Regions from separate parts of the Bacillus sp. Pc3 genome, predicted to be linked through region 2. Evidence: riboswitches for the same ligand, from Rfam matches in the RefSeq annotation. Region 2 holds a riboswitch; the other holds the start of a gene.

Region 1 (7,609 bases), 1.4 Mb from region 2:
GAGCTGCATGCCGTAGGAGTTGTATAAGAGCGTGTAGCCGGCGATGCCTGTTGTGGATTGGTAGGCTTTGGAGAAGCCGCCGTCGATGACGATCATTTTTCCGTTTGCCTTGATCGGATCTTCGCCTTCGATTTCTTTTACCGGTGTATGGCCGTTGATGATATGGCCGTGGTCCGGGTTGAGGCCGAATTCCTTCAGGATGTTTCGGCAGGCTGCTTCGTCTTCACGCAAATAGTAATACGGGTTTTTCTTTTCTTTATGGGTTTCCTTCTCTTTAATGAAATACCGCTCAAAGGTTGTCATGGCGCGTTTTCCGAAGAGGGAAGAGTATTCGCCTGTCCATAAGTACCAAGTCATATCTGTCGCCAGATCATCGGTTTCTTCCGGATGGGCAAACGCTTCCCGTAAGAACCGTTCAAAAACATCTAGCAGCTCACGGCCTGCATAAGCTTTATCCTCTATCATCATCGTTTCCATGCTGCCGTTTTCATCGACGGGAATACAGCCGTGAATCAGCAGGTTGCCGTTATATTTTAAATAAAGGCTGCCTTTTTTCATCATAAAATTCATATGGCGGCCCAGCTTTTCGGAGTTCTGAACAGAGAACAGCAGCTTGTCCATGACTTCTGCTTCTTCTTCTAACAGCTCATCAGGCTGTTTGGGATTCACCGTCGCAAAGCAGGTGTTTTCCAGTTGATATGTTTTTCCGTTCAGCGTGATTTCATTGCGGTCATAATCGATCTTTTCCAGTAACAGCCGTTCCTCCATATTAAAGTTCGGCCGTCTCTTAATAATCGGGCTCTCAAGCTTGAATTGGATCATCGCGATCGCCTGATGAATTTTTGTGATTTGTTTAATCTCATCTTCCGGTCTGTTTTCGTCCGCTTTCGGGCGGAAAGACGGGTTATCATCGTAATATTTTTCGGCAAGGTTCAATAGCGGTCTCAGATTGATGCCGTAAACGTCTTCAATAATATCCAGATTGTCATAGCGGGCACAGATGCGGATAATGTTTGCCAGGCATACTTTTGAGCCGGAATAAGCGCCTATCCAGAGAACATCATGATTCCCCCATTGAATATCCACTGAATGATAGTTGATCAGTTCTTCCATGATCTTATCCGGCTGCGGTCCGCGGTCATAAATATCGCCGACAACATGCAGATGGTCGACCACCAAACGCTGCGTGCTGTAGGCAAGGCCGGTGATCAGCTTATCGGCCTGGCCGAGCGCAATGATCTGTTCTATGATTTCGGAGTAGTATTGTTCTTTGTTGGCGGCTTGTTCTGTTTTGTACAGCAGCTCTTCAGAAATATAAGCAAATTGGGCGGGCAGTGCTTTGCGCAATTTGGAGCGGGTGTACTTGGAAGAACAATAAGAAACGAGCTTAATCATCCGGTGAATCGTTTCTTTATACCACTCGTTTAATGCCTCTTTCGTATCAAAGTCATGTTTGATCAGCTTCAGTTTGTCTTCCGGATAATAGACCAAAGCCGCCAGTTCATCAATTTCTCTATCGTAAATGACGCCGCTGAAAATATCGCGAATCTTCTCTTTAACCCTTCCTGAACCGTTCCGCAGCACGTGCTGGAATGCCTGATACTCCCCGTGCAGATCACTGACGAAATGCTCGGTTCCTTTCGGCAGGTTCAGTATCGCTTTCAGATTAATGATTTCCGTGACCACTTTTTCTTCACAATCGTATTTTTGTGCGAGCAGATCTAAATATTTCGTTTCCAACCTCGTCCATCCCCTTTTTATTTACGAGCAATTGTATGATAAAGTGAATTTAAAGTATGACATAATGTTTAAATGATTAGACCTTATATGATAGTACCGCATAACGCCTTTTTGAGACAATGAAAACGGAAAATACGGCGCTTCAGGCATCATAAATTGGACCGGGATAACGCCGTGCAGCACATCCCTCTATTGACAATGCATTCAACTTCCATTAAAATAAAAAGTTAGCTGATAGGTATTTCTATCAGAAACTCAATACGTAGCAGGCTATGATTGCTGTGGGTCGAACTACAGCAGGAGCGGCTTCTGGAGAGACCGCGGGTTTTCCGCGGCGCCGAAGGGTTCACAATCTCAGGCAAAAGGACAGAAGAGTACCGAATATGTATTTGTCATGCTGTTGATTTTCAGCGGCGCAGATATAATTTGATATTCTTATGACCATGAGATTGGAGGGCATCCAATCTCTTTTTTTATTGGCTTTTTTTGCTCGTCGTTCACTAGAGAGGTAAGGAGGAGTCAGATGTGGAGCAGCGAGAGCTAAAGAGGGACTTATCGAATCGGCACGTGCAGCTGATCGCCATTGGCGGCACGATCGGCACCGGATTGTTTTTAGGGTCCGGTAAGGCGATTCAGCTGGCGGGTCCTTCTATCATCTTTGCGTATTTTATTGTAGGTATTGCGCTTTTTTTCGTCATGCGGGCGCTGGGAGAACTGCTGTTATCTAAAGCGGGATACCAATCATTAACGGATATTGCCGAGGCGTACTTAGGGCCGCGTGCAGCGTTTGTCACCGGCTGGACCTATTGGTTTTGCTGGATTATGACGGCTATGGCGGATGTGATCGCCGTCGGTGTGTATGTGAAATATTGGTTTGATATTCCGCAGTGGATTCCGGCACTTATCTGTTTGCTCATTTTATTAGGGCTTAATCTGTTAACGGTTAAGATTTTTGGAGAATTGGAGTTTTGGTTCGCCTTAATTAAGGTAGTCACGATTCTCGCGTTAATTGTCATCGGTGTGGTTCTGCTGGTGATTGGGTTCAAAACGCATACCGGAACGGTTTCAGCGGCGAATCTGTGGGAGCACGGCGGCTTGTTTCCGAACGGATTTTCAGGCTTTTTGCTTTCGTTCCAGATGGTGATCTTCGCCTATGTCGGTGTGGAATTAGTGGGTGTGTCGGCGGCGGAAACGTCAAATCCGAAAAAAAATATTCCGTCCGCTATCAATAAAATTCCATTGCGGATTTTATTTTTCTACGTCGGGGCATTGCTCATTCTTTTATGTATTAATCCGTGGATGCAGCTGAATGCGGCGGAAAGTCCTTTTGTAAAGACCTTCAGCCTGGTCGGCATCCCGTTAGCCGCGGGAATCATTAATTTTGTCGTATTAACGTCTGCCGCTTCTGCTTGTAACAGCGGGATGTTTTCAACAAGCCGGATTTTGTATAACTTAAGCAAAACGAAACAAGCGCCTGCAAGTTTTGCGAAGCTGAATAAAAATCATGTGCCGAGCCGCGCATTATGGATATCGGTTATTGTGCTGTCAGCTGGCGCTCTTTTAAGCAAATTGATACCGGAAGCGGCTTTTGGCATCGTGACAACCATCAGCGCGATTTGTTTCATTTGGGTGTGGGGCGTGATTCTGGTCTGTCATATCAGATACAGGAAAACCCGTCCGGACTTACATGCAAGCTCGTCTTTCAAGGCGCCGTTTGCGCCGTTTATCAATTACGCCGTGCTGGCGTTGTTTGCCGTCATTCTGGTGATTATGCTGTTTGCGGATGCAACGCGCCCGGCTTTGCTGCTGACGCCGCTGTGGTTTATTGGATTATTTCTTATCTATCGGGCGAGAGGGAGAAAGACAGATTGAATTGCTTCAGACGGTGTACTGCCATGCAGTATGCCGTTTTTTGTTTTGATTGGAAAGCGAGAATATTTGTTAGAAATCAGGCTATAATGATTGTATAATTTAAAAAAAGTGTATAATTTTAAATTAAGCGAGGTGATAATATGAAGTATGAGAAGTTATCTAAGCTTTTTTATAAAACGGATGCTGATTCATATGAAAAAGAATTTAAAAAGAGAACAAGCAGCTATGGCAGTTATTCAACATCATTAAACATACGGGGGTTCCGAAAAGGCCGATCCACGGACGATTCATTTGAGCTATTTTATGTGAATACACATAAACTCATGAAGCTGAATAATGAAGTGTTGTTAAACAGTTCCAAAATTTCATCCCTTATCAGTCAGCTCCCTGAATTTGCTGTCAAACCTTATTTTGATAAATTAATTATTAATGAAGCACAGAGTAATAATGAAATTGAAGGAATCCGCAGTACAAAAAAAGAATTGAAAGAGGCTCTTAAAGCGTTAGAACAATCCGAGCCCTCACATAAGCGGTTTGTCGGGTTGATGAAAACATATCAATTTATAGACCGAATTCCGTCGTTTACAAGCATTCATGACTTTAGGGAATTATATGACGAGCTGGTCGCAGATGAAATCGGAACAGAAGATGCGCCGGATGGTGAGCTATTCAGAAAAGGCTATGTTGAAGTGAACGATGGGAACATGACCACCCATATCGGCGTTAATTCTGAACAAAAGATAACAGAAGCGCTTGAGGCTTTAATTGCTTATCTTCATGATGAAACACATCCCCAGCTGTATCGTTACATGACAGCTCATTACTACTATGAATACATTCATCCTTTTTATGACGGCAATGGAAGAACAGGACGCCTTATCGTTGGGAGTTATTTGTCCCGATACTTAGAAAAATATTCAGCCATCACTTTTTCTTACGCAGTTAATAAGAACAAAGATAAGTATTATAAGGCATTAGAGGAAATTCCCGCACCTTTAAACCGGGGAGAGCTGACTTTTTATTTAATGGATATGCTGGAATTGCTTCTGTCAGGACAAAAAGGAATTATTGAGGATCTTGAATTTAATTTAATGAAACTGAAACGAATTAGGAACTATATTGATAGCGATCAATGGGCTGATTATAAAGATGAACGTGATATTTTTAATATCATTATCACGATTAATGTATTTGTAAATGATCAGGTTACGCTGTCGGTGCAAGATTTAATGGAGCTCTCAAATAAATCGAGACATAAAATTAACAGAGTAATGGATTATTTAGAACAGCAAGGATTTGTTGAGCTGGTAAGCAGAAGGCCAAAATGTTATAAAATCAGCGAGGATTGTTTAGAGGAAATACTGCCTTCTTAATTAGTATATTTAAAAAAGCCGCCATTCATATGGCGGCTTTCACATTAATTCCGGATCAAATAATCAAATGCGCCTAAAGCGGCAGTTGCACCTGATCCCATGGAGATAATGATTTGGTTGTACGGGCCGTCTGTGCAGTCCCCTGCGGCAAATAGGCCGGGAACGCTTGTCGCGCCGCTCTTATCGACGATGATTTCGCCGATGCGGTTGCGTTCGACCGTTTCGTCTAACCATTCTGTATTAGGCACGAGGCCGATTTGGACGAATACACCTTGGAGTTCAACGTGTTTTTCTTCGCCTGTTTCACGGTCAACGAACGTAATGCCGTTTACGTTTTGGTCGCCTGTGATTTCTTTCGTTTGTGCATTTTTGTGCACAGTGACGTTTGGCAGGCTGTAAAGACGTTTTTGCAGGACTTCGTCTGCTTTCAGTTCAGGCGCGAATTCCAGCACAGTCACGTGATTGACGATACCTGCAAGGTCAATCGCCGCTTCGATTCCGGAGTTTCCGCCGCCGATAACGGCTACGTCTTTGCCTTCAAACAATGGTCCGTCACAGTGCGGGCAGTATGCAACACCTTTGTTTTTGAACTCTTGCTCACCAGGTACGTTGACATTGCGCCAGCGGGCACCTGTTGAAAGGATCACTGTTTTACTTTTCAGTACAGCGCCGTTTTCGAGTTCAAGTTCAAAGAGGTCTTTTTTCTCAAGGCGTTTCGCGCGCTGAAGGTTCATGACGTCAATATCATAATCTTTCACGTGCTCTTCAAGGCTTGCAGCGAGCTTCGGTCCTTCAGTCGCTTTAACGCTGATGAAGTTTTCGATGCTCATGGTGTCGAGTACCTGGCCGCCGAAGCGTTCAGCGACGACACCGGTGCGGATGCCTTTACGCGCCGTGTAGATCGCCGCGCTTGCGCCGGCAGGTCCGCCGCCGACAACAAGAACGTCAAACGGCTCTTTGTCGGCAAACTCAGACGCATCTGCGCCGCTGCCCATTTTTGCGAGAATCTCTTCGATGGTCATACGGCCGCTTCCGAAAGATTCACCGTTTAAGAATACAGTCGGAACAGCCATGATGTTTTTGCTTTCCACTTCTTCTTTGAATGCCGCGCCGTCAATCATTGTATGAGTGATATTCGGGTTGAGCACGCTCATCATGTTTAATGCTTGGACGACATCAGGGCAGTTGTGGCACGTCAGGCTGATATAAGACTCGAAGCGGTATTCTCCGCTGATGTTCTTAATCTGGTCAATGACCTTTTGATCAGCCTTAGGCGCTCTGCCGCTGACTTGAAGCAATGCCAGCACTAATGATGTAAATTCGTGGCCGAGAGGAACACCGGCGAATGTAACGCCTGTGTCTTCTCCGGTACGATTAACGCTGAAGCTCGGTGTTCTGTTTAATTCAGTTTTTTCAACTGAAATTTTAGATGACATGGAAGCCAGCTCGTCAACGAGAGCCAGCATGTCCTTAGAAGTGTCATCGTCACCGGCGCTTACTTTGAGAACAATGTCGTTCTCAATTAGCTGCATGTATTGATTTAATTGTGCTTTGATATTTGCATCAAGTACCAATGGAATGCACTCCTTAGATTTTACCTACCAAATCAAGGCTAGGTGTAAGTGTTTCGCCGCCTTCTTCCCATTTAGCCGGGCAGACTTCACCTGGGTTTTGACGAACGTATTGAGCTGCTTTTACTTTGTTTACTAGGTTGCTTGCGTCACGACCGATACCGCCTGCATTGATTTCAACTGTTTGGATAACGCCATCAGGGTCGATGATGAATGTTCCGCGGTCAGCAAGACCAGTTTCTTCGTCAAGAACGTCGAAGTTGCGGGAGATCGTTTGAGATGGGTCACCGATCATTGCGTAAGTGATTTTGCCGATTTTTTCAGAGCTGTCATGCCAGCCTTTGTGTACGAAGTGAGTATCTGTAGAAACAGAGTATACTTCAACACCTAATTCTTTCAGTGCAGCGTATTGTCCTTGAAGATCTTCAAGTTCAGTCGGGCAAACGAAAGAGAAATCCGCTGGGTAGAAGCAGAAAACGCTCCATTGACCTTTCAAATCTTCGTTTGTTACATCGATGAATTCACCGTTTTTGAAAGCTTTTGCTTCGAATGGCAGTACTTCTTTTCCGATTAAAGACATAATATCTTCCTCCTGAAATGTGATTTGAAATATATTAAAAAGACAAAGCATTCACTTTATCTTTCAATAATAATTCTAATTATATATAGATTATTAAATAACATTTATTTTTTGTCAAGCTATATGGGGTATTATTTTCTGCTTTTTTTGCTTTAGATGTTTAAAAACGCCTGGTATAAGCGGTTTGGCGCTGTTTGTCATATTTAGCGCCGGGCGAAAGGGGGATTCTCAATTGGTGAATCGAAACAGTAGGAATCAACCCTTCTATATGGCAGTATAAACCAAAGGGGGTATGATCATGCAAATAAATAACATTACTTTGTACAGTTGTGCGTTGGAGGAGACGAAACACTTCTATGAACGGGTGTTAGGTTTTCCTTTAATTGATGAGTCCGGTGATTCGTTTACCATCAAGGCGGGAGAAAGTGAGTTGGAATTCAGGCGCGCCGATTCTCACTCTCATCCTACGTATC
Region 2 (7,609 bases):
CTACATTTAATCCAAGCCAGGGCTGAAGCGGCACTCTGGCTCCGGCTGATACAATTTTCTCATATATTCTTGTAAATCTCCCATTTTGTTTAACTGCTTGAAAGATTTGAAAGAGGCGCGGGGCTCCAAAGTAAATAAATTCGCCGTCCATATCCTCCGGAGCCGTTTCTTTATCAGTGATGAACGTAATCTTCATCGGGTTCGGTTCGCCGCCCGTTTTTTCACGCCAATGCCAATAAAACGGGCGGTTCATAATTTGTTTGTCCATCTCGACCGTCAACTGAACCGTCATAAAACCCGGCCCGTGTTCTGTAATCGGACAGTGGTTCGCTTCAAAAAAGCGCAGTAAAAATTCGTGAACCTCCTGCTGTCTCATGTCGCGCTTCCTCCTTTTAGATTAAGATCCTTTTTTTCTGGCGGGCTTTTCCGTACCGTACGACAGAAAAGAGGTGAGATTGTCCATTTTGATTCTCATTTCTTCCTCTGTCAGCGAATGGCATAAAATATCATGCAAATGGTCTTCAAAATTGCTCACTTTGATTTTTGTTAAGATGTCATCTAATTCTCCGACGACATTTTCAAATAAATGAATTTTGTCATACAGAAGTTTTAAGATATGCTCTTCCACCGTATGTTTTGTCGCCATATTGTAGATATGGACATCTCTTTCCTGACCGAGTCTGTGAATCCTTCCGATTCTTTGTTCAAGCCGCATCGGGTTCCACGGGAGGTCATAATTGATAATATGGTTGCAGAATTGCAGGTTGATCCCTTCGCCTCCGGCTTCTGTAGCGATCAGCACCTGCACTTTGCCGCGGAAGAGATCCTTCATCCAGTCTTTTTTTCCGCGTTTAAATCCGCCTCTGAACGGAACGGAGCTTATGCCGTTCTGCTGAAGGAACCATTGCAGGTAAATCTGTGTCGCCCTGTATTCAGTAAAAATAATGACTTTGTCATTAATCTTTTGGATCAAGTCAACAACTTGAATCGCTTTTGAGTTTTGCGTGACTTGATTGATGCGGTCCATTAAATTAGCGATCGTCTGATCATCGAATGCGGGCGCTTGTTTGTCTTTTTGGTCAAGCATTTTTTTGAGCGTCATATACACGGCTTCCCTGCTTGAACAGCATTCTCTTTGCAGCGTCATAATGGAAAATGCGCTGGCGGGCTTTTCCGTGCCGTTTTTCAGTGCGGCGATGTCATCGTAAAGCGCCTGTTCCGTCGGTGAAAAGGTGATCGGCACTGTTTCCACGTGGCGCTTCGTCCATGTAAGGCCGGTGTCGCTCCGCGTGTTGCGGATCATCACTTTATTGACGAGCTCTTTCAAATGCTCATGAGCGTCAATCCCGTCCTTCTGATTGAAGGTTTCTTGAAATCCGCTTTCGTTTCCTAAATGGCCGGGCTTTAACAGTGACACTAAATTGAAGATTTCTTCGATCCGGTTTTGAATCGGCGTCGCCGTCAGAAGCAGGCAGTATTTCTTCACAAGACTTCTCGCAAATTCATAATTTTTCGTTTTGCTGTTTTTGAGCTTGTGCGCCTCGTCAATAATGACGAGATCATACGGAATAGAAAGCACAATGTCTTTGTGTGGCGAGCGTTTGGCCGTATCAATAGAAGAAACGACGATATCGCACTGTTCCCACACATAGCTTTTCTTCTGTTCAACAGCGGGTATTAAAAACTTCTCCTGAAGCTCTTTCACCCACTGGGAAACGAGTGATGCCGGCACAAGAATCAGGATTTTTTTGGCCAGCCCGCGAATCATATATTCTTTTAAAATCAGGCCCGCTTCCACCGTTTTTCCGAGCCCCACTTCATCAGCCAAAATCGCCTTGCCGTTCATTTTTTCAACGACTTTCTGCGCGACCTCAAGCTGATGTGGAAGCGGAGTGAAATCGGGCAGGTATAAAGGAGCCCTCAACCCTTCAAATTCAGGAATGGCAAGGGTCTGCTGGACTTCAGCCGACAGTTTGTACATCTCCCAATTTGACCAGGGACCGTCCGTTTTCAGCCGCTCAGAAAACTCTCCCGGCCAGTTTGCATCAAATATGATCTCTGCTGTCATATGTAACAAAACCGCCTTTCTTTTAAAAAACTGATTTATCATAATTTTTGTTGCCGGACGTAAATGAGGGTGGTAGGATATAAGTAATGATTTCACTAAAAGATATTGCTTTAGTATGTCCATAAAATTGGTAAATATGAGCGAATGACAGCAAGGGGAGAGACTCGGACGAAAGATGGGCGTCCGGGCGCCGAAGGAGCAAACTGCGGAGTGAATCTCTCAGGCAAAAGAACTCTTGCTCGACGCAACTCTGGAGAGTGTCTGCACTTAGAAGAAGCAGGCCACCAAAGGGGACGTCTTTATGATATGTTCATAAAGTAAACTTTCAGGTGCCGGGACAGAGAAACCTTCATTTTCATGAGGTGTTTCTCTGTCCTTTTTTATATGTTTTTACAATGCGCCAATGACTGAAGGGGGAAGATGATGCTGAAACGAACACCGCTTTATGACGTGTATAAAGAATACGGCGGAAAAACGATTGATTTTGGAGGATGGGAGCTGCCGGTTCAATTTTCTTCTATTAAAGAGGAGCATGAAGCCGTCCGCACAAAAGCGGGCCTGTTTGATGTGTCTCATATGGGGGAAGTCGAAGTATCCGGTAAAGACGCCCTGTCTTTTCTGCAAAAAATGATGACAAATGACGTTGCCGATTTAAAGCCGGGAAACGCGCTTTATACCGCCATGTGTTATCCTGACGGCGGTACGGTCGATGACTTGCTGATCTATCAGAAAAGCGAGAGCTGCTATCTGCTCGTGATTAACGCGTCTAATATTGAAAAAGACATCGCTTGGCTGACGGAACATGCGGAAGGCGATGTCACGCTGACGAATCAGTCTGACGGGATTTCACTGCTTGCCGTTCAGGGGCCGAATGCTCAGTCGGTTCTTACGAAGCTGACTGAATGTGATTTGTCCTCCTTAAAGCCGTTTACATTTATTGACGAGACGGACGTTGCCGGACGACAAGTCCTGCTTTCAAGAACAGGCTATACCGGTGAAGACGGATTTGAGTTATATTGCCGCAATGAAGATGCGGTTCATCTATTTAAGGAGATACTTGCAGCGGGAGAGCATGAAGGCCTCGTTCCGTGCGGCCTCGGCGCCCGTGATACGCTGAGATTTGAAGCGAAGCTTGCTTTATACGGTCAGGAATTGACGAAAGATATTACACCGATTGAAGCCGGAATCGGATTTGCCGTGAAACACAAGAAAGATTCCGATTTTTTCGGGAAGTCTGTATTGCGCGAACAGAAAGAAAAAGGAGCCCCGCGAAAGCTGGTCGGACTTGAGATGATTGAAAAAGGGATTCCGAGACACGGGTACGCCGTGAAAAAAGACGGTGTTCCGATCGGTGAAGTCACGACAGGCACGCAATCTCCGACTTTAAAGAAAAATATCGGCCTTGCCTTAATCAAAACGGAATTCAGTGAAGTCGGAACGGAAGTAGAAGTGGAAATCCGTAAAAAAACGGTAAAAGCGAAGATTGTCCGCACACCGTTTTATAAACGTCCAAAACAGAGCTGAAAAAGGAGAGTCATATGAAGCATCGATATTTGCCCGCGACAGAACAGGATAAAAAAGAAATGCTGAAAGCCATCGGCGCAGAAACAATTGATGAACTGTTTGCCGATATTCCGGAAGATGTGAGGTTTCAAAAAGACTACCAAATTAAAAAAGCAAAATCAGAAACAGAGCTGACGAGAGAGCTGACGAAGCTTGCGGCGAAAAATAAAGACGCTGTTACATATGCATCTTTTCTGGGCGCAGGAGTGTACGATCACTACCAGCCGGTTATCGTCGATCATGTGATATCCCGATCAGAGTTTTACACGGCATATACGCCTTACCAGCCTGAAATCTCACAAGGAGAGCTGCAGGCGATTTTTGAATTTCAAACGATGATCTGTGAATTAACGGGAATGGATATCGCAAACTCCTCTATGTACGACGGGGGAACGGCGCTGGCGGAAGCGGCGATGCTTGCGTCGGGACATACGAAAAAGAAAAAAATCGTCATTTCCGCAGCCGTTCATCCGGAATCGCGGGATGTTTTGAAAACATACGCAAAGGGCCAATATATTGAGGTTGTAGAGGTGCCCGCGAAAAACGGCGTCACAGATCTTGAAGCATTGGAACATGCCGTTTGTGATGAAACGGCCGCCGTGATCGTCCAGTATCCGAACTTCTTCGGACAAATCGAGCCGTTAAAGGACATTGAGCCGCTCGCACATAAAGGAAACAGCCAGCTGATTGTTTCTTCAAACCCGCTCGCGCTCGGTATTTTGACACCGCCCGGGGCATACGGAGCTGATATCGTTGTCGGGGACGCGCAGCCTTTCGGCATACCTGCGGCGTTCGGCGGCCCGCACTGCGGCTATTTTGCAGTAACGAAAAAACTGATGAGAAAGGTGCCGGGCCGGCTTGTCGGCCAAACGGAAGATGAAAACGGGCGAAGAGGTTTTGTTCTCACCCTTCAGGCGCGTGAGCAGCATATCAGAAGAGACAAAGCCACGTCTAACATTTGTTCAAATCAGGCGCTGAATGCTTTAGCAGCTTCAGTCGCGATGACGGCGCTCGGAAAAAACGGCGTCAAAGACATGGCCCGCCAAAATATATTGAAAGCTGATTACGCGAGACGCCAAGCGGAAAAAGCCGGCTTGCACGTAGCATTTGACGGCCCGATATTTAATGAATTTGCCGTCAGGCTGAATCTTCCCGTCAAGGAAGCAAACCGGCGGCTCCTGCAAGACGGCATAATCGGCGGATATGACTTAGGCCTTGCGTATCCGGAACTGAATCAGCATATGCTCATTGCCGTCACAGAGCTGAGAACAAAAGAAGAGATCGATTCGCTTATTGCGGGATTGGGGGATCAACATGAATAATCAAGATCAGGCGCTTATTTTTGAAATGTCCCGCGAAGGGCGTATCGGTTACAGCCTTCCGGAGCTTGATGTGCCGGAAACAGAGCTTGAAAGCCTTCTTCCCGGTGACTATATCCGCGATGAAGACGCAAAGCTGCCAGAAGTATCAGAGCTCGATATTATGCGGCATTATACCGCTCTTTCTAAGAGGAACCACGGAGTTGATTCAGGCTTTTATCCGCTCGGCTCCTGTACGATGAAATACAATCCGAAATTAAATGAAAAAATTGCCCGGATCGCAGGTTTTTCCGCTATTCATCCGCTTCAGGACGAGGACACGGTTCAGGGGGCGCTTGAGCTTTTATACGATTTAAGCGGACACTTGGAGGAGATTACGGGCATGGACGAGGTGACGCTGCAGCCTGCGGCGGGCGCTCACGGCGAATGGACCGGCCTGATGATGATCCGCGCCTATCACGAAGCACGGGGAGACTTCGGACGGACGAAGGTGATTGTCCCTGATTCAGCCCACGGTACGAATCCGGCATCCGCCACGGTCGCCGGTTTTGAAACGATTACCGTCAAGTCAAATGAGCATGGGTTGGTTGACATTGAAGATTTGAAAAGAGCGGTAAACGAAGAAACAGCGGCGCTGATGCTGACGAATCCGAACACCCTTGGATTATTTGAGGAAAACATTACGGAAATGGCTGAAATCGTCCATCAGGCCGGCGGAAAGCTTTATTATGACGGAGCGAATTTAAATGCCGTTTTAAGTAAAGCAAGACCGGGAGATATGGGATTTGACGTCGTTCACCTTAATCTGCATAAAACATTTACCGGGCCGCACGGCGGGGGAGGGCCGGGCTCAGGTCCGGTCGGAGTGAAAAAAGAATTCATTCCGTATCTGCCGAAACCCGTTCTCACGAAAAAAGAGGGCCGTTTGACTTTTGACTATGACCGGCCGCAGTCGATCGGGCGCGTAAAACCTTATTACGGCAACTTCGGCATTAATGTCAGAGCCTACACGTATATCCGGTCCATGGGGCCTGACGGCTTAAAAGCTGTGACCGAAAACGCGGTTTTAAATGCAAATTATATGATGAGAAGACTCGCGCCTTATTATGATCTCCCGTATGACCGTCATTGCAAGCATGAATTTGTGTTATCGGGAAGAAGGCAGAAAAAGCTCGGCGTACGAACGCTTGATATTGCCAAACGGCTTTTGGATTTCGGCTATCATCCGCCGACTGTGTATTTTCCTCTCAATGTTGAAGAAAGCATCATGATCGAACCGACGGAAACGGAATCGAAGGAAACGCTTGATGCGTTTATAGATGCCATGATTCAAATTGCGCGGGAAGCGGACGAATCGCCTGAAATCGTTCAGGAGGCGCCGCATACAACAGTTGTCAAAAGAATGGATGAAACCAAGGCGGCAAGAAAGCCCGTTTTAAAATACGAACGTACACTTGACGGCATCCGCTGACACGGTGTAAAAAAAAGAGCTGTCCGTTTTATACGGAAGCTCTTTTTTATGATTAGTTTTTTGCTTTAATTTTTCCGCCCCATTTTTTAAATCCGCCTTTCAGGTTGTAAATATCTTTGCAGCCGTGTTTGCGGAGCGTCTGTGCCGCGCGTCCGCTGCGGACATTGTTTTGGCAGTACAGATAAACGGGTTTATCAGGACGGATTTCACTTTTGCGCTGTTTCAGCTGTGACAGCGGAATGTTGCGCGCGCCGAGAATATGGCCGCCTTCAAATTCATTCGGTTCACGGACGTCAATCAGCTGCGCTTTTCTGTAGCCCGCGCGGAATTCCTCTTCCGTAAGTGTTTTCATTAAACGCTGCTGGTAAAAATACGACACGATCATATAAACGATAAACGCCGCAACAATAATTAAAGCAATCATATTAGACAATGCGATTCTACTCCTTTAACTTATAAAATCAAAACCCTGCTTCCTGAAAACAAGGCTTACCGGACGTTTTGGGACAAATACTATTATAGTAAAGCATGAAGCGATTGTCATCCTTAATGAAACGAAATATTTTTCATTTTCAAGGCAGTTTGTTAAACTGATTTTATTAAAACGATAAAGAAGGGTTCAGTGTATGGAAAAAGAAACATGGCGGTTTATTGACTCAGGGAACGAAAGCCCGGCATTTAACATGGCGCTGGATGAAGCGCTTTTATATTGGCACAGCCAAAAAAAAATTCCACCGGTGATCCGTTTTTACGGCTGGAATCCGGCAACTTTGTCTGTCGGGTATTTTCAAAATATTAAGAAGGAAATTAACTTTGACGCAGTACATAAACACGGCCTCGGGTTTGTCAGAAGACCGACAGGCGGACGGGGTGTTCTGCATGATAAAGAATTGACATACAGCGTAATCGTTTCAGAGGATCACCCGGAAATGCCGGCCACGGTGACAGAGGCGTACCGGGTGATTTCAGAAGGTATTCTGCAGGGATTCAGAAACCTTGGACTTGATGCCTACTTTGCGATTCCGCGAACGGAGAAAGAAAAAGAAAGCTTGAAAAATCCGCGCTCGTCCGTCTGCTTTGATGCGCCTTCGTGGTATGAACTGGTCGTCGAAGGGCGGAAAGTTGCCGGAAGCGCACAGACACGCCAAAAAGGCGTCATTCTTCAGCACGGTTCCATCCTGCTTGACA

The links. Region 2 has a riboswitch for glycine ahead of gcvT (glycine cleavage system aminomethyltransferase GcvT). Riboswitches for the same ligand answer to the same signal wherever they lie in the genome.
Region 1: another riboswitch for glycine. It lies ahead of SB24_RS10265 (amino acid permease); the one in region 2 lies ahead of gcvT (glycine cleavage system aminomethyltransferase GcvT).

The regions. Positions count from the first base shown of each region.
Region 1 is NZ_CP010406.1:2,156,997-2,164,605, forward strand. Features, by position in the region: gene fbp (fructose-1,6-bisphosphatase) at 1-1,740, opposite strand, end outside; glycine riboswitch at 2,040-2,120, shown strand; gene SB24_RS10265 (amino acid permease) at 2,266-3,612, shown strand; gene SB24_RS10270 (Fic family protein) at 3,753-4,985, shown strand; gene ahpF (alkyl hydroperoxide reductase subunit F) at 5,030-6,559, opposite strand; gene ahpC (alkyl hydroperoxide reductase subunit C) at 6,573-7,136, opposite strand; gene SB24_RS10285 (VOC family protein) at 7,435-7,609, shown strand, end outside.
Region 2 is NZ_CP010406.1:3,566,308-3,573,916, forward strand. Features, by position in the region: gene SB24_RS17265 (YqhG family protein) at 1-376, opposite strand, end outside; gene SB24_RS17270 (DEAD/DEAH box helicase) at 398-2,068, opposite strand; glycine riboswitch at 2,213-2,313, shown strand; gene gcvT (glycine cleavage system aminomethyltransferase GcvT) at 2,492-3,592, shown strand; gene gcvPA (aminomethyl-transferring glycine dehydrogenase subunit GcvPA) at 3,607-4,953, shown strand; gene gcvPB (aminomethyl-transferring glycine dehydrogenase subunit GcvPB) at 4,946-6,421, shown strand; gene SB24_RS17290 (rhodanese-like domain-containing protein) at 6,474-6,854, opposite strand; gene SB24_RS17295 (lipoate--protein ligase family protein) at 7,048-7,609, shown strand, end outside.